One region of the Clostridium sp. 001 genome, then DNA from elsewhere that is predicted to be linked to it. Evidence: riboswitches for the same ligand, from Rfam matches in the RefSeq annotation. Region 1 holds a riboswitch; each other region holds the start of a gene.

What was found. A riboswitch is a leader RNA that binds a small molecule or an ion and turns the genes downstream of it on or off. The one in region 1 is predicted to bind thiamine pyrophosphate.
Region 2: it holds a riboswitch for thiamine pyrophosphate, as region 1 does, so the genes downstream of both, tenA (thiaminase II) here and B5S50_RS05000 (sulfide-dependent adenosine diphosphate thiazole synthase) in region 1, are expected to answer to the same signal.
Region 3: it holds a riboswitch for thiamine pyrophosphate, as region 1 does, so the genes downstream of both, thiD (bifunctional hydroxymethylpyrimidine kinase/phosphomethylpyrimidine kinase) here and B5S50_RS05000 (sulfide-dependent adenosine diphosphate thiazole synthase) in region 1, are expected to answer to the same signal.

What each region holds. Positions count from the first base shown of each region.
Region 1 is NZ_CP020473.1:1,121,784-1,128,248, forward strand. Features, by position in the region: gene B5S50_RS04995 (methyl-accepting chemotaxis protein) at 1-1,438, opposite strand, end outside; TPP riboswitch at 1,653-1,762, shown strand; gene B5S50_RS05000 (sulfide-dependent adenosine diphosphate thiazole synthase) at 1,827-2,609, shown strand; gene B5S50_RS05005 (YoaP domain-containing protein) at 2,770-3,525, opposite strand; gene B5S50_RS05010 (methyl-accepting chemotaxis protein) at 3,764-4,597, shown strand; gene B5S50_RS05015 (phosphoglycerate dehydrogenase) at 4,736-5,902, opposite strand; gene B5S50_RS05020 (alpha/beta fold hydrolase) at 6,222-6,465, opposite strand, start outside.
Region 2 is NZ_CP020473.1:644,658-651,122, forward strand. Features, by position in the region: gene citG (triphosphoribosyl-dephospho-CoA synthase CitG) at 1-10, opposite strand, end outside; gene B5S50_RS02805 (SDR family oxidoreductase) at 242-1,114, shown strand; gene B5S50_RS02810 (ABC transporter substrate-binding protein) at 1,177-2,202, opposite strand; gene B5S50_RS02815 (ABC transporter permease) at 2,199-2,942, opposite strand; gene B5S50_RS02820 (ABC transporter ATP-binding protein) at 2,939-3,691, opposite strand; gene tenA (thiaminase II) at 3,696-4,355, opposite strand; TPP riboswitch at 4,446-4,553, opposite strand; gene B5S50_RS02830 (phosphotriesterase) at 4,683-5,660, opposite strand; gene B5S50_RS02835 (MFS transporter) at 5,918-6,465, opposite strand, start outside.
Region 3 is NZ_CP020473.1:1,300,449-1,306,913, forward strand. Features, by position in the region: gene B5S50_RS05830 (ABC transporter permease) at 1-574, opposite strand, end outside; gene B5S50_RS05835 (ABC transporter ATP-binding protein) at 579-1,316, opposite strand; gene splB (spore photoproduct lyase) at 1,334-2,356, opposite strand; gene B5S50_RS05845 (universal stress protein) at 2,568-2,981, opposite strand; TPP riboswitch at 3,204-3,305, shown strand; gene thiD (bifunctional hydroxymethylpyrimidine kinase/phosphomethylpyrimidine kinase) at 3,434-4,237, shown strand; gene thiM (hydroxyethylthiazole kinase) at 4,268-5,077, shown strand; gene thiE (thiamine phosphate synthase) at 5,068-5,679, shown strand; gene B5S50_RS05865 (LrgB family protein) at 6,092-6,465, opposite strand, start outside.

The DNA of each region.
Region 1 (6,465 bases):
TTCCAAAAGCTTCAAATCCTTTACCCACATCTATATGTACAAAATCCAATATATCATTGCTGTTCAATGACATGTTTTCAAATGCCTCATGGACCTTTGAAATAGTGTCCTGAATACCAGTTGTTGCTTCTGAAGACTGCTCCGCAAGATTTCTTACCTCATCCGCAACTACAGCAAATCCCTTTCCTTTTTCTCCAGCTCTTGCTGCTTCTATTGCTGCGTTTAATGCAAGTAAATTGGTCTGCTGTGCTATGCTCGATATCGTATCAGCCATAATTTTTATGTTTTCTACTACTTTACCATCTTCAATTGCCTTCAATGTTTTTTCTCTTTTTTCATTATAGACTTTTGTTGTTTGTTGGATTGCCCTTTTACCACTTTCCTGTACAGTTAAAGCATGTTCTTTTGACTGGTTTGCACTATTACTTCCATCTAAAGATTTTTGTGAAAGCTCACTTATACTAGAATTAACCTCCTGGATAGATGCTGTAATTTCTTCAGTAGATGCACTTGTTTCTTGTACTCCAGATGCAATATTGTTAACAGCATTTTGCATGTTTTCAGTTTTAGAATAAAGCTCCTCAACAACAGCAGATAATTCTTCGCTGGCCGCACTCATATCCTGAGAATTTTCCATTATATTGTGAATGAGCTTTTTTATATTGTCTCTAGCATTTGTAAGCGCAGCTGCAGTTTCTCCAAATTCGTCTTTTCTAGTAATTGAAGATTTATATGATAAATCATATTTCTCTAGTTTATGTGCAAAATTAAGTAAGTCATGAAGTACCTTGTTTATGTCATTTGATGTAAGTAGCCCTATCAATATTGCAAGAGCAAATCCAAAAATTATCAATATAGCCATTATTACACTTGACATATTATATAATTTTGTATTGTTTTGATTATTGTTTTTTGCATAATTGAGGTTTAAGCTTATTAAATCATTTAAACTTTTAGACATGTTTTCTCTCGTAGGCGTAGCTTTACTTAGCAGTTCATTTTCCGCGGATTCGTAGTCTTTTTTTGATGAAAAATTATCGATATTTTCAACTTCATCCTTATAACTTTTCAATTGACTTTTAAATGTTTCCCAAGTACTCTTTTCTGAAGCGTCCATTTCAAATGTATCAAGAGTTTTAACATATTCGGCATTATTGCTCTCTTTGGCATTTATATCTTTTTCAGCATCTTGCCTTTTTATATCACTCTTTTGATAAACCATCTTTAAAGTATCTGATCTTATATCAGATAAATTCCTATTCATATCGGATAACTTATAAACAATCTGCATGTTTTGATTGTACATATTCTGGGAATTACTTGAAACCTTCTTTAAAGATATTGTTCCCACTATTCCTACAATTAAAATCAATACAGCCACAATTAAATAGGAAATAAGTAATCTTACTTTTACTCTTGCATTTTTCAAAAAGCTCATTAGAGTCCCTCCTCGTATTAAACAAAATAAATATAATGTATAGTTATTTTAAAAATTAGATTTAAATAAATAGTAATAGCTTAAACATAGACTATTTATTTTTAACAGTAAAAATTTATATTAACAAAGTTACATATAAGTGGTATTATAGGAATTGTTAGTAATGCTTAAATATTATTAATGATACTAAAAGTAATAAAAACAAAATAGTAACTATATTTTAATGGGGAGCTCATGTTTTGGGCTGAGAAAGGACTAGTAAGTACCTGACTCTTATAACTTGATCGGAGTAATGTCCGCGTAGGGAAGGTTTAAAATATTTAGCACACCTGTTTCTACGGGTGTGCTTTTTAATTTATAAATTTATATAGTAAAGGAGTAAAGAAAAATGTACTTAGAAGACACAAAAATTTCAAAGGCCATTATTGATACTTACAAAAATAAACTAGAGGATGTTTTACATTCAGATGTAATTATTGTTGGAGGAGGGCCTTCAGGTTTAGTAGCTGCAAGCTATCTTGCTAAAGCTGGAATTAAAACAACCCTTTTAGAGCGCAGCTTGAGTATTGGCGGCGGCATGTGGGGCGGCGGTATGATGATGAATCAGATCGTTATTCAAGAAAGTGCTAAAAGCATCCTTGATGAATCTAACATTGGATACAAAAAATATGAAGAAAATTACTATACAGCTGATTCCATTGAATGTGTTTCTGGACTTACTTTCAATGCAGCACAAGCCGGAGCCAGAATATTAAATTTGATTACAGTAGAAGATGTAATAGTTAAGGATAAATGTATTTCAGGTCTAGTTATTAATTGGGCCGCTGTTGAAAAAACAAGAATGCCTATTGATCCTATAATGATAGAATCAAAGTATGTTCTTGATGCTACCGGACATGATGCATCAGTTGTCAATAAATTAGTAACCAGAATGGGAAATGTTTTAAACACGCCTAATGGAACTTTGGAAGGCGAAAAGCCAATGTGGGCAAATCGCGGAGAAGAACAGGTGGTTGAAAATACTCGTGAAGTTTACCCTGGCCTTTATGTATCTGGTATGGCTGCCAATGCAACTTTTGGTGGTCAAAGAATGGGACCAATTTTTGGAGGCATGTTAATTTCAGGACAGAAAGTTGCCAAAGAGTTAATAAAGAAAATAAAAAATTGTTAACATATGGACATGCATAGGTTAATTAATTAATTTATTTAATATTTAAAATAAAAATGTACCCTGCACGGATATACACAGAAATGATATCGTGTATAATCTTACAGGGTGCTCTTATCTGATGGCTACCGTAACACTCCCACTAAGTAAAATTCATTGATATTTAATCTATAACCTTATGTATCATTTTCTCAAATGTCTTATCTGATAGGATTTCATTTGTAACAAACTTGCCATTATAAAACAAACTATACGTAGTAAATGGCGCTGGGGACATTCTTGCTTCTTTAGTTGATTTAAATCGTATTGATTTAAATGCAATTTTTTTCTCGGAAGCAACCTTTTCAATAATAGGAACATACTTTGCAGTAAACGGACACTGATTTGAATAGTACAAAACAAAACCTTGTTCTTTAATTGAAGGTATTTTTATATGCTTCATAAAACATGGTTTAGGTGCATTTTCACTAAATGGCAAATAGAATAATTCATAGAAAGGCTCTGAAGTATCAGCCAATTGAAATTTCTTATATTTTAAATACTTAGGATCTGAAATATAGGGAATTTTCTTTTTAGCAGACAATATGACTAACCCTAATTTTCCTTTTTCCCTACTATCAGAAATACAGGCATTCAAAAGTTCATTTGAATATCCCTTTCCTTTAAATCGCCCTGATACCCACAGACAGTCAATAAACATATAGCCCTTTGCCTCAATAGGACACCATGCATTTTCTGCTGGCACATATTCTATAAAACACTTTCCCCTTACATTTCCTTTTAAAAATACCAGACCTTCTTTAAAACGTTTCTTAAGCCATTCTTTTTTTGAAACAACCTGGCAATCTTTATTGCCTGAAATTGCACAGCAAATATGTTCTCTCTCTATATTTTCTTCCGTAATCCTTATTAATTCCATTTTAGCACCTTCCTAGATTTCATTTTTCTTTTATAATATATCAAAAATAGCATGACAACTGCATGTCATATTTGATAGTTATATTTCTTATAAATTCATATTTTCTGCATAATCAAGAGTATAACTTAATCCACAGTAAATAGAAACATATACTCTTTATTAAAAGTAGAAAATGAACCTAATTTATGATATATTGTTAATAAAATATTTCACAAAATTATGAGAGAAGGAATTGTAAATGGAGAAAATTTTTCAATCATTGATTAATACTGCGCCAGTCATAAGTGAAGCACTTGAAGGAAATACAGTTATCACAATTTGGGATAAAGAAAAATGTATATATGCTCTAGACAGTAAAAATAAAAAATCTACTGTAAAAGTCGGAGACAAGACTAATATGAATCTCATAAAAAATGTTGGTGCCAGTGATACCATTTTTAATAAAAAAGAAACATTTAGAGCTGTATTTAATAAAAATGAACATGGTATAGATGCTAAAGTTACCATAATTCCTGCAATTAATAAAGATAGCCAAGTTGTCGGAGTATTAATTTTATCAACAGATATAGAAGACCTCATAAAAATTAAAAATTCCTCTTCAGAATTAAAGAGTTCTCTTCAAGAAACAAGCTCAAGTATATCAGAAATTACTAGCGATGCTGTTAAATTATCTGAAAAATTAAATTATATTATAGAAAATACTGAAGTAACAAAAAAACTAATAACTGAAAGCAATGAGGCTATTACCTTAATTGAAAGCATCTCAAAACAATCTAACCTTCTTGGACTCAATGCTGCAATAGAGTCTTCAAGAGCTGGAGAATACGGAAAAGGTTTCTCCGTAGTAGCAGGAGAAATGAGAAAATTGGCATCAAATAGTAGTGAATCTTCCAAAAAGATCTCTTCGGCACTTGTTGAAATGAACAATAATATGAAAGTAATAATAGATACTATAAATGAATTAGGCGAAATAGCCACAACTCAAGCTGGCTCATTAGAAGAAGTATCTGCAGCAGTAACACAAATCACTGAAAATTCACAGATATTGGTTGATAATATGAAGTTACATTAATTATGGGTTGAAAAACCTCATTTAACTTTTTCTCAATTTTGTGATTAATTAATAATGCATCACCCTTGTATAGTATAAGGTGATGCATTATATATAAAATACCCTATGCTGTCCTTTTATCCGATGACTATAGCATAACTATCTAATAATTCTTACCATTACAACTCCATCGATTGCCTTAATTTTTTCCAATACTTCGGAAGTTACATTTCCATCAACATCTATTATATTGTATGCAATTTTTCCCTTATGACTATTTAACAGACTGGCAATATTTATTTCATTTTGTGCTAATATAGTTGTTACCTGTCCAACCATATTAGGAACATTAATATTTCCCACTAAAAGTCTTATGTGACCTTTATACTCTAAATCACAATTTGGGAAATTTACTGAATTTTTAATAGTACCTCTTTCAAGAAAATTTCTAAGTTCCTCTACTGCCATAGCTGCACAATTTTCCTCCGATTCAGGCGTTGAAGCTCCTAAATGAGGAATTGTAATAATATTGTCATTTCCTATTAATTCATCCTCTGGGAAATCTGTAATATAGCAGCTTACAGTGCCATCTTCTATTGCTTCAAGTAAATCTTTATTTACAACTAGTCCACCTCTTGCTATGTTTATTATTTTCATACCTTTTTTCATAATTGCAAACTTTTCTTTATTAATCATACCTTTTGTATTATTATTTAATGGAACATGAATAGTAATATAATCTGCTTCAGCAAGTAAGTTATCAAAATTCGTCTCTTTTTCTACCTTTCGAGAAAGGTTCCATGCTGAATCTACAGATATGTATGGGTCATACCCTATTACCTCCATACCAAGTGCAAGTGCATCATTGGCAACTGCTGCACCTATAGCACCAAGTCCTATAATTCCAAGCTTTTTTCCTTTAATTTCTGGGCCTTGAAACTGGCTTTTGGATTTCTCCACTAACTTTACAACATCTTCACCTTTTCCTTTAAGAGACTTAGCCCAATTTATTCCCCTATATATCTTTCTTGAAGAAAGAAAGAGAGATGCTAAAACTAACTCTTTAACACCATTTGCATTAGCTCCTGGTGTATTAAATACAACAATTCCATTTTCAGAACATTTGTCTATTGGTATATTGTTAACTCCAGCTCCTGCCCTTGCAATTGCTTTAAGATTTTGAGGAAGTTCGGCATTAAGTAAATTGAAACTTCTAAGAAGAATTCCGTCTGGATTATCGAAATTTTCCCCAATCTCATATAAATCATTTGGCATTGTATTAAGTTTTTCTTGTGAAATGTTATTGTACTTTTGAATTTTAAACATTTAATTGCCCCCTATATCGTTTATCTGATGGCTGCCTACTGTAATACTCCTCCCACTAAGTAACATTCCTTGATAGAAAATAGCTTGACCATTTGTCAGATTTATTATTATATTATCAAAATTCAAGCATTTGGGCAACTCCTCTATAGAAATTAATGTATTTGCTTATAGCTTTTAAAAATACTTGTATATCCTATCTTTTCAAGATAAGAGTTTGTCAGTGTGTTGATCACCACCAAGTTACTGCCAATGCTAGGCGCACTAAAAAGAGCTGTACACTAATTTTTTAGTGTTCAGCTCTTTTTTTATGCTTCCAATATTATAGTGAATCCATAAATGATTTAATTGTATTATTGAAGTCATCTGTTTCCTCCCAAAATGGGCAGTGACTTGATTTATCAAAAATTTTTATTTCAGAGTCTTTAATTTGTTCGTGAAGCCAAAAACCAGCTGCTGGAGGATTAAGTTTTGGATCACCTCCAAATAAAATAATAGTTGGTACATTTATCTTTTTAACAGTCTCTCTGTAATCTTGATAAGTTTGGTTTAAAACAATTGCTTCA
Region 2 (6,465 bases), 480 kb from region 1:
CATTTTTCATATTGTTTTCTCCATATATTATTTTTATCCTATAGTTGATATATAACTTTTTAGTCGTACAAATACGAAATATATTTTATCATACTTGCATGTAAAATGCTATACAGCTTATACTTCTAAAGTTTGTTTATATTAGTTCACAGGGTTTCAAAAATTGTAGTTTATAATCACATATATTTTCGAAATTCATATATTAAATAGAAGTACTTTACAATATTGGAGGAACTACTATATGTGTTCAAATCATATTGGATGCAAATTTCCACGCTTTTTTCCACCCCAACATCAGCCACATCAACCTGGTATTGAATATATTATGACACCTAGACCAGTTTTCGAACCACCATTATGTGCACAATATCAAACGACAAAAAGATTATTAAACAAAGTAGCTTTAATAACAGGAGGAGACAGCGGTATTGGGCGTGCTGTAGCATGTGCTTATGCAAAAGAAGGAGCTGATATTGCCATTGTCTATCTAAATGAACATGTAGATGCAGAGGGAACAAAATCTAGAATAAAAAAATTGGGGCGAAGATGTTTAACCATTCCAATTAACATAGGAGTCGAAGAGAATAGTAAAATTATAATTCAAGAAGTTATGAATCATTTTGGTAAATTAGATATTCTTGTAAATAATGCTGCAGTACTTTATTACAATAATTCTATAGAAGAAGTATCTAGCAAACAATTAGAATGGACTTTTCGTATAAATGTATTTTCTTATTTCTACTTAACTAAAGCAGCTCTACCTTATATGAAACCAGGCGGTTCTATCATCAATACTTCTTCAATAGTTGCTTTTAATCCTCCTTATGGGATATCTTTAGATTATGAAGCTTCAAAAGGTGCCATTGCTAATTTCACTATAAATTTAGCCCGAAGTTTGGTTTCAAGAGGAATACGTGTAAATGGTGTAGCTCCAGGTGAAACCTGGACACCTTTAATTCCAGCAGGATTACCTGCAGATAAAGTTGCCGTTTGGGGTTCAAAAACACCAATGGGAAGAGCTGCTCAACCATTTGAAATTGCTCCAGCCTATGTATTCTTAGCTTCCAATGAATCAAGCTATATGTCAGGACAAACAATCCATATGTATTCTTAACCAAGTTAATACAATCACAGTTTTAGGATATTATATTTCTAAAACTGTGATTGTATATATCTTTATTTATTGTTATCCAGAATATTTACATAAAGATCTTCTGGTTTTATATCTTTCTTTAGAAGCCCTTGTTTCTTTAGCCAATCTATATTATTCTGCCAAACACTTTTATCCTGACTTAAGAAAGGTTCACCATTTGACTCCATCTTAGGAAGAAGTATACTCATACTTTTTTCCTCTACTGCTTGTACTAAAGGGAAATTATCTTTTTTCTGATTGTCCATAAGTATTTTTAAAGCTGCCTTAGGATTTTTCTTAGTATATTCGAATCCCTTTTGAGATGCCTTCATAAACTTTTTAAGTACTTCAGGTTTTTCCTTAAGAGTTTTGTCACTAGTTACAAACACTTCTTCATAATAATTTGGCACCCCATATTTTGCAGGATCAAAATAATTTACAGGATGTCCTTCATTTTGAAGTACTGGAACCTCATGATTTATAAGTCCTCCCGTAGTTGCATCTACTTTTTTAGTTACCATAGAAGATAGTAAATCAAATCCTACATCAACCATTTTAACGGAATTTGGATCTCCTCCTTCTTTTTTTACCATAGTTTTTACATATTGAACATTTAAAGAATTTCCTGAATAACCTACAGTCTTTCCTTGAAGATCTTTCGGTGTATTTATATTCTTTTCCTTTAAAGCTATTATTACATTAAGCGGTGTATGTACAATAGCTCCTATAGATTTCACAGGAACCCCCTGATTTGCTCTCGCAATTACAATATCCGGTTGATAGTATATTCCAATCGTAGCTTTTCCTGCTGCTGGAAGTGAAAGAGGATCTGTAGTATCTGATGGAAATTTAATATTTACGTTAAGTCCTTCTTCCTTATAGTACCCATTTTTAATAGCAGCATATATAAAACTATGTATTGCATTTGGATACCAATCAAGTACTAAATCCACATTTTCTAACTTACCATCTTTACCTTTTGATGAATCACTGCTATTTCCACACCCTCCTAATATAACAGCTGTCAGTAAAAATGCCATTACAAGAGATAAATATTTATTTTTTTTCATACTTCATTCCTCCATTTTACTATTTTATTTTCTAAAACATTTAATATTTCCACTAAAATTAGAGCAGCTAGTGATAATATGACAATAGGTGCAAACACTCCTGCCCCATCCATTTGTGTCATCATTCTCTTACTAAAATATCCAAGACCTGCTTCTGCTCCAAGCCACTCACTTACAGCTGCCCCCACTACACTTAAAGGTACTGCCATTTTAAGTGCAGAAAAAAAGTAAGGAAGTGAAGCTGGAAACTTTAACTTCATAAATATATCTTTTTTACTAGCACCATAGGTGATTAAAAGTTCTTCCATATCTTTTCTTGTAGAACGAAGTCCATCATATACATTTATAGTTATAGGAAAAAATGTTATAAGTACCGTTACAAGTACCTTACTCCATATACCATATCCAAACCAAAGTATGAATATAGGTGCAAGTGCAGTAATTGGAACTGTTTGAGTTACAATTACAATTGGATAAAGAGCTCTTTGTATTCTTTCACTTATATTCATAGCCACAGAAAGCACTACCCCAAGCACTATAGATATTAAAAGTCCCTCAATAGTAATCAAAAGAGTGGCAGGAAGGTGTACTAAAAATAAAATATCTTTAAGTTCCCATATTTTTTCTAAAATAGCAGTAGGAGAAGGCAGTATATACATTGCATCTATATACATTGCTAGAGCCTGCCATATTGCAAAAAACAATACAGCAACTATTATGGATGATCTATACCTTTTCACAGCCTAACCCCCTTTTTTAGTTCATTTATAAGTTCCTCTTTTATCTTTAATATAGGAGGTGTGTCTATCATACTTCTAGTCCTCGGATAGTTGAGAGGCACTTTTATTTCTTTAAATTTTCTTATTGGAGTTTCAGATGTAACAAATATCTTAGTTGATAAAAAAAGAGCTTCTTCTACATCATGGGTTATAAATAATATAGTTTTATCTAAAGCTAACCATTTATCAATGAGCCATTCCTGCATAGAAACTCTTGTTATAGCATCTAATGCACTGAAAGGTTCATCCAAAAGCAACACTTCTGCTCCCGTAAGGAGAGTTCTTGCAAAAGACGCCCTCTGCCGCATGCCTCCTGATAAATCCTTCGGGTATTTATTTTTATATTTTTCAAGTCCAAAATCCTTTAACATTTTTTCTGCTTGAACCTGTGCCTCTTTCAAATTTTCACCTTTAACTTCAAGGGGAAGATATACATTTTGAAGTATAGTTCGCCAGGGTATAAGAAGATCATTTTGCGGCATATATCCTATATAACCTTTTAAATCATTTATATTTTTATCTTTTAAAACTATATCTCCTTCAAAAGCCTTTTCTAGCTTGCAAATAAGTCTAAGTACAGTACTTTTCCCACATCCACTAGGACCTACTATACTTATAAATTCCCCTTTATCTACATTAAAATTGAGATTTTTTATAATGAAATCAGGATCTTCCTCGTATTTGAAGCTTACATTTTTAAATTCCAGCATGATTTCACATCCCCTCGTTATAAGCCATATCCCAGAACATATATTCATACTTGCTTGTATTTATAAATATTTCCTTTAACCTGTTAAATTTCTTTTCCGATATATTTTCTGTCAAATAATCTAACAAATCTATCACCCACTTAGTCTCCTTTTCATAATCACTAGATATATACCCTTTTATCCACTGTCCATAGAACTCATTGTCCAGTGACCCATCTATTTTACTCAACTTTTTACCAATTAAATAGTAACTCCACATACAAGCTAAAAGAGAAGTAGTTAAATCCATTAAATCTCCCATTTGAGATACAGACAGCATATAGCTTGTATACGAAATATTTTCAATAGAAGCTTTAGCATTTTCTATTTCCTCTTTTTTAATGCCTATTTTTTTCATATAATGCCTATGAATATTCATTTCTCCATTTAATATATTGTCCACCATATTTGAGAACCCCTGCATTATGCTTTCTTCACTGGATTTTATCACCCCTAAGGCATACACTTTCGCATAATCTAAAAGATATATGTAATCTTGAATCATATAAAATTTGAATTTATCTATTTCTAAGTTTCCCTCTCCTATTCCCTTTACAAATGGATGTTCATAGTAAGAATTCCATATGTCTTTTACGCTTTCGTATAATTTCATAGATGTTTTCATAATAAGTTTCTCCTTTTTCATCCGACAGACACATTATTAATTGAAAATAAAAGGTACAAACCTCTTAGGAAGTTTGTACCTTTATTTATCAATTACATAAAAACCTCTTCCTACGCTGGCATTAACCAGATCAGGTATAGGGTCTAAGAATTATATTCTTACTCTCAGCCGGTAACACCAGCCCCCCTGGGATACTAAATCTATTTAATTTTTACATTATCAATACAATATTTATATTACTACAATAGCAAAAGTTGGTCAATGCTAAAGCTGTCACGCAATTAACGTAACAGCCTCTTTTGCTTAAATTATACAATAATTTAATTATTATTTATCAATAGCAAAAATTCTAGCTGGATTATCTTTCAAAATGTAGTTTAATGCCTTATCTTCCATTCCAATTTGTTTTAATAAAGGTACGAAACGTGTAAGCATATAATCTATACCGTTTGCCATACCCTCGTCTTCCATATAACTCCAAAGTCCATCCATAAATCCTGCATCCATAGACAATAAAAGTTGTTTGCCATATCCTTTATTTACAAGTGAAATCATATTCTCGGCTAATAAACTATCAGGAGCATATTTAACTTTATTCGGTCCATCAAAACATATATTGACACCTTCATTAAGTACTTTCTCGTAATAATATATATCAGGATTTCTTTGAAGATGGCACAGTATAACTTTATCAGTGTTTGCTCCATATGCTTTTAATAACCTGGCTACTTCCCAGGCCATTGTTCCAAGATCCACATGTACTGAAATCGCACATCCAGTTTCCTGTTGGGTTAATGCAGCTACTTCCAATGCTTTTTGTTCAAGCTTGGATATCAATCTATACCCCGTACCTGCTTTTATTAAACCTGCACGAGCTTTTGTACGTTCAACTACAGGCCCATTATAACTGTGAATATCCATTCCTACTTCTATTTCAGCTACCATCATTTCAACTATTTTATCAATATTAACTGTTGCAAGCCATGATGTCCTTTTATCATAACGTATGCCTTTATGAAATCCAGTTGTCATTATAATATGTCCTCTGTCTTTTACTGCTTCAGCTACTTTAAGCATTGATTTTACATTTCTTCCACAGCCTATAGGATCCATACAAACCATAGTTTTTCCACCAGCATCAGCAAAAGATGAGAACTCTTTTATTGCACTAGGTACACTATCCATAAGAAAACTTGGATCTTCATCTACTTCTGGTCCACCACTTCTAATTAAATGATCATGTGAATCAGTTACCCCCATTTCCTCTGGTAAAATATCTCCCAAAACTGTCCTTATTATCTTCAAAATTATCTCCTCCTTTTTTGATTATTAACATTTAAAAATACATTTACATTAATATTTGTATGCGTTTAATCTTTTCATATAAGATAAAAATATTAAAAAATTATAATTGAACTCATATCTACTGATAATAATATTGCTGGAACAAATGATCGCGTTTATTCTAGCAAACGATATCAAAAGAATACGAAGTCTATCATATAAAAGTTAAAACTACAGAAGATATGATAAACTCCGTTAGTATAGAAGATTATAGTTGCTTAATCTAATTTCATAGGCTTCAATTCTGGCATAATCAAATAAGCAAATGCTCCAATGAGAGCAACAATACCCGATATAATAAATGGCAACGCATAAGAATTGCTAATGCCGATCAATACGCCAATCAGAATTGGGCAAACGATTCCAGCGATATTAGCCGCAGCATTTTGTACAGCACCTATGGTAGCAATCATATTACTGTTTGGTGCAACATCTGCAGGAAGCGTCCATACAACAGATCCTGCTCCAGTTGCTGCTCCATTTGCTATGCAAAGAACGGTTACAGTAAACCACATGTTATGGGAAATAGCTGCCAGACCAATCACGCAACTCAATAATAAGCCCACAATCAATGGAACTTTTCTTGATACCGTCGTTGAGTGTCCATTTCTATAAAGCTGGTCACAAACAATTCCTCCGATCCAGCCACCAAGCATTGCAGCAATTCCTGGTAAGATACCAATAAAACCAAACTTAAGGAGTTTAAGATGATAAGTATTAATCATGTAAGTAGGAAACCATGTGAAGAAAAAGTAAGAGACAAAAT
Region 3 (6,465 bases), 180 kb from region 1:
TATCCAATGTACCGCTAATTCTTTCCCTTAAGAAAGATACCCCTGCCATAAGAAATACAAAAAAGAATATAAAAAATCCCATCATCAGCGGAGCAACCGTATCAAAAGTTGTCATATTCTCAGAACCGTTTATATATTTATACTCACTATCAATCATTCTAAAACCCAGCTGCTTCAGCATTGGATTTGATGCAATACTAGTATGCATATATTCGTTAAAAGCTTTTGAAACTGCTTTTTTAACTGAATTTGAAACTGCCATATCACTTCCTTCAACAGTCACTATAATTTTATCATTTTCAAATTTAACTAGTCCATCTATAACATTATTTTTTACTCTGTCAAGAGCCTTATTTTCATCTTTAACCTCCACTATATTTGTCTCATTTTTAAGTGATTCCATAAGTGTTTGTGGTAAATTTATTCCTTCTAAATTGGACTTATCTATACCTGAATTCAACATTATACTTAGCAAATACAGAACAAATATTGGTGCCACAAATAATAATGCAAGAGATCGTCTATCTCCTAAGATTTGTTTTATAACTCTTTTTGCTACAGAAAAAGTATTCATATATCTACACCTCTTCCTTTAAAGAACTAAAGTATAGAAAAGCATCTTCAATAGTTTTTCCACCAGAACTTTTTATTACTTTATCTGGACTTCCTTCTGCTATTACAATTCCATTTCTTATTAGAAAAAGTCTATCACACTTATATGCTTCATCCATTACATGTGTAGTTATAATTATAGTTCCCTTATCTCGTTTTATTTTATAAAATTCATCCCAGAATTTTTTCCTAAGAACAGGATCTATGCCAACTGTAGGTTCATCTAAAATGAGCAATCTAGGTCTGTGTACTAGTGCTATAGCCAATGATAATCTCCTCTTCATTCCACCTGAAAAGTTTTTAACTGGATACTTATACTGCTCTTCCAAATTAACAAGTTTTAAAACATCCTTAGCTCTTTTTCTTATAATACTTTTTTTAATATTGTAGAGTTCTCCAAAAAACAATATATTATCAATTGCACTTAAATCATCATACAGTGCATCACTTTGTGCCATATATCCTATTCTTGAAGTTACACCAAGAGACGGCATTTTTTCACCAAGTACTTCAATAAATCCTTTAGATAATTCTTTCATTCCAATAATAGATTTTACAATAGTGGTCTTTCCTGAACCAGAAGGTCCTAAAAGTCCAACTATCTCTCCTCTTTTTATATCCATATTAATATTTCTTAATACAACTTTTTTATCATATCTAACTTCTGCATCCTCTATTTTAACTACATTTTCTAATTCCTGCATGATTAAAATTCTCCCGTTTATATAATGTATTTTATATTTTCTTTTGAGAATCTACTTGAAAGTTCTCTTTCAAAAAAGGTTTTAATTTCTTCCATTTGCTCTTTCGTGTACAAAAATTTACCGTATCCAAATTGACCATACTTGAATTTTCTTTCACTATCCTCCATTGGCAGCGTCGTTTTAGGAAATACCTGTAGTATGATATTTTTAGCTTTAGTTGTATATCTATGCGATATGACTTCAAATCCAATAGGATTCTTTAAATTTTTAGGCATTCTATCATATAACATGTCTAAAACTTTTTCATATTCCTGCTTCCAATTTTCATATATGAATACAGGTGCTATTATAAAACCTATAGGGTAACCTGCTTCAGCAAGTTTAAAAGCAGATTGTATTCTTTTTTCCATTGAAGCTGTATAATGCTCATATTGTTTTATTATCTTATCTGTATTTAAACTAAATCTTATTTCCGTATGACCATTATGATTTATGTTTAAAAATCCATCTATATCATTGTACTTTGTTACGAATCTAAATCTTGCAAGCTTTTGATCTCCAAAGTATTCTATACTCTTTTTAAGTGAATTGGTATACGGCTCCACAGGAACTGGATCGGAGGTTGCAGCACCTTCAAATACAGTTATTTCAGGATTTCTTTCATCTATATATTTTTGAGCCTGTTTTAAGATGTCATCAACATTGACATGAACTCTCACAAAAGGTTTTTCCCCTAATTGTGTATTTAAATAGCAGTACTCACACTGTCCAATACATCCACTAACTAAGGGCAGTTGATAATGTGCCGAAGGCTTACAACTTTGAAATTTCAAGCTTTTTTTTACACCCACAACTAAAGTTTTTTTACCTTCCCTGTACTTTTCATATATATCTTTTCCTGGCACAGCTGACATAACTCTATTTGAAGACAATTTTATTATCTCCACCTTGTCATCATTTTTAAATCTATTATATATCTCATTTCCCAGAGAATATTCTAGGGTACCTTTTTCAAAAATAACTCTATGTGGAACAAACATTAATTACACACCTTCCTGATATAGAGTTTCTAAACAAAACTCAACTTATACCTCAAACAATTCATAGGATGCTCATTAAAGTATGTGAAAAAATCAATAAAAATATTCTAAATAAAATCACCTATAATTCCAAGTCCCAGACAAATATTTTAATATGCAGATAAAAATAGCCATAATGCTTGTACAACATTATGGCTATTTTAAACCATTTTTATTCTGGAACAATCATAACTAAAACCTGTGAATTTTTTAATACTTTACTTGTTACAGATCCGATCATTCTAGCCAAACCCTTTTTATTAGATTTAGTCATAATTATCATATCAAATTCATCACAATTTGCCTTTTTCAGTATTTCATCTGCTACACGTCCAAAAACACAATATTTTTCAGGTTTATATTCTTGAATCTTTCTTTCAGCTCTATCTAAGATGTTTTCACCTTTTTTCCTTGCCATATCTACCATGCTATTTGATACACCCGTTTCATTTACTATAACTATTTCAGATACATACATAAGAGTTAACTGTACTTCATCTCTGGAAAACAATTTTTTTAAACAGTCAAGTGAATGCATACTTCTCTCTGTTTCATCTAATGGGACTAAAATTCTTTTCTTTTCCATATCAACACATCCTATCATTTTTATTAATTTGTTTTGTAACAAAAATCTTCAATTAATGCCATTATATCACACGTACTGCAAAAACTTTTATTCGGCTGCTATTGCTAACACCCTCCCACATTCCATTTATGTACATATGGGGAAACTTAGTCAATGAAGTAAATATTAAAATTTCATATTGCAAATTTTTATCACTGTAGTAAAATTAATGTATAAAACTTAATACTTTTGTGGGGGTGCTGCAAGGCTGAGAAGAGATCTTTCTCTAACCCTTTGAACCTGATCCAGATAAAACTGGCGTAGGGAAGCAACTTACATATTTTTGATTTTAAAGGTATATGCTTTTCTGCATATACCTTTTATTTTGACCTGATGGCTGCCTACTGTAATACTCCCACTAAGTAAAATTCAATTGATATTAATTTTAAAGTTACTAAATTAGGGGGGTAAAAATGAAAAAGGTATTAACAATTGCAGGTTCTGACAGCTGTGGTGGAGCTGGTATACAAGCTGATTTAAAAACCATGAGTGCCCTTGGCGTATATGGTATGAGTGTCATAACTGCTGTTACAGCTCAAAATAGCATAGGAGTACAGGACGTAATGGATGTAACTCCTGAAATTGTAGAAGCACAAATAAGATCTATATTTGATGACATACAAGTAGATGCAGTAAAAATTGGTATGGTTTCAAACAGCAAAACCATATCTGTAATAAAGAGGCTTTTAATAGAATACAAAGCTAAAAACATAGTAATTGATCCTGTAATGGTATCAAAAAGTGGTTACTTTCTCTTAAAACCTGAAGCACAAACAGCTATAAAAGATCTGACAAGCATTGCAGACGTCGTAACTCCAAATATTCCAGAAGCTGAAGTTCTGACAGAAATGAAAATAAAAAATAGCAGCGACATGGAAAAAGCAGCTTTTAGCATAAAAGAGCTAGGTGCTAAAAACGTGCTTGTAAAAGGAGGCCACAGATGCAATGATGCCAACGACGTTCTTCTTTATGAAAACAAAATATTAAACATAGACGGTCATAGAATAGATACTAAAAACACTCATGGAACAGGATGTACCTTATCTTCTGCCATAGCCTCCTTCTTGGCTAAAGGTGAAAGTACTGACAAATCCGTATATCTTGCAAAGCAATATATAACTAAGGCTATAGAAAATTCCTTTTCCATAGGAAGTGGCGTTGGTCCCGTGGGACATTTCATTGAATTATATAAAAAAGCTGATGTAGATTTCAAATAAACAGATTTCTAATATAAAGGAGTATGAAAAATGGATAATTTAAACTTAGACAGTGTGTCAAAAGTATTAACACAGGTAAGAAATAAAGTACCTCTTGTAGATTGTATTACAAACAGTGTCACTATAAATGACTGTGCAAACATTCTATTATCTTATGGAGCTTCTCCTGCCATGTGTGAAGCTTATGATGAAGTTTTTGATTTTGTAAAAATATCTTCTGCCCTATATATAAATTTAGGAACCCTCACAAAAGAACAGGAAGCTGCAGTAATCCTAGCAAGTACCTCTGCAAAAATCCACAATATACCTGTAATACTTGACCCTGTAGCTTGTGCTGCTATACCAAGGAAAGCTCAAGTTATAAATAGAATTATGCAAGTTGGTAAAGTAGATGTTATAAAAGGAAATGTAGGTGAAATTAAATTTCTTGCAGGACAATCTTCTAACGTAAGAGGAGTAGATTCCTTAGATAATGGAGAAGGAGCCTTGGATTCAGCTGTAGCTTTAGCCAAAAAGTACAACTGTGTAGTTGCTGCAACTGGCAAAGAAGATTTTATAACAGACGGTAAAAATAGTGTTGTAATTCAAAACGGGGTGGAAATGTTAACTAAAATAACTGGTGCAGGCTGTATGCTTGGAGCATTATGTGGTGCTGCCATAGGTGCCTCTGAGGATAAATTTATAGCTACTGTAAGTGCCATACTTTCAATGAATATAGCTGGTGAAGAAGCCTACAAAGCAGCAAAAGCTCCTGGAACTTTTAGAGTTAAGCTAATAGATTCCATATATGAATTAAGCGAAGAAAAATTAAAGAAAGGTGGTAAAATAATTTGGAAATAGATTATAGTTTATATCTTGTTACAAATAGAAGTTTTTTAAAAGACAAGCCCCTGCAGCAAGCTGTAGAAGAAGCAATTTTAGGTGGGGTAACCATGGTTCAGCTTAGAGAAAAAGATGCCTCCACAAGAGAATTTTACGAAATTGCTAAGGAAGTAAAAAAAGTAACTGATCACTATAAAGTTCCTTTTTTGATAAATGACAGACTTGATATAGCCCAAGCTGTAGATGCAGATGGAGTTCACCTTGGTCAGAGCGATATGACTATAAACACAGCTAGAAAAATATTAGGTAAGGATAAAATAATTGGAATATCTGCAGGCAATGTGAATGAAGCCTTAGAGGCAGAAAAAAAGGGTGCAGATTACATTGGAATAGGTACAATTTTTTTCACAGGAACTAAAAAAGATATAGACACTCCTATAGGTATAGAAGGTCTCCGTAAAATATACAACAGTATAAATATACCTGCTGTTGCCATAGGTGGCGTTAATGAAACTAACTTTAAAGAGGTATTGTCAACTGGAGTTGACGGTATTTCAGTTATATCTGCCATCTTAGGCAAAAGCGATATAACTGCCGCTAGTAAGGCTCTTTGTAAATAACACTACAGCTCTTATAAAAGGAAAATAAGCTTATACAGAATAATTAAGGACTCAACTTTCGCACATATAAAATTTTTACTTAATATAATCAAAGCTTTTTGAGTTGAGAGTTGAAAATTGAAACTTGAGTTAAGAATTAATAGCTATAGATGATTCTCATTCAATACTTTCCACTCTCAATTCTTAACCTTAATACAATTTATTGTTGAGTATAAGTTTATTTTTTACTTAGAAATCCTACGCAGTTATTCTAAGTAAAAAATAAACTTACATATAATATGATGGCAAAATTTATATAGAAAACAAACTTCTTCCATGAGCATTAGAATCTTTTGAACTATTTCGTAAATATCATCTTTAAAGATATCTTTGACATTCTCATAATTTAGTTATTATTCTATAAGTATCATCTCTACATGAAATTAGCAAATATTGATGCACCAATTACTGTTAGCAAACCAGATACTACTATAGCCACACTACTCATAGCTCCTTCAACTTTTCCCATTTCCATTGCTTTTGATGTTCCAATAGCGTGAGAAGCAGTTCCAATAGCAATTCCTTTGGCAATTGGTTCATTAATGCGAAATATCTTGCAAACCACTTCAGCAAGCATGCTTCCAAATATTCCTGTAATAATAATAACTGCTACTGTAATTGTTACATTTCCACCTAACTCCTCTGAAATTCCCATACCAATTGCAGTAGTAATAGACTTTGGTAATAATGTTACATACTGTTCATGTGTAAATCGGAAAAGAGTGGAAAACAAATATATACTCCCAA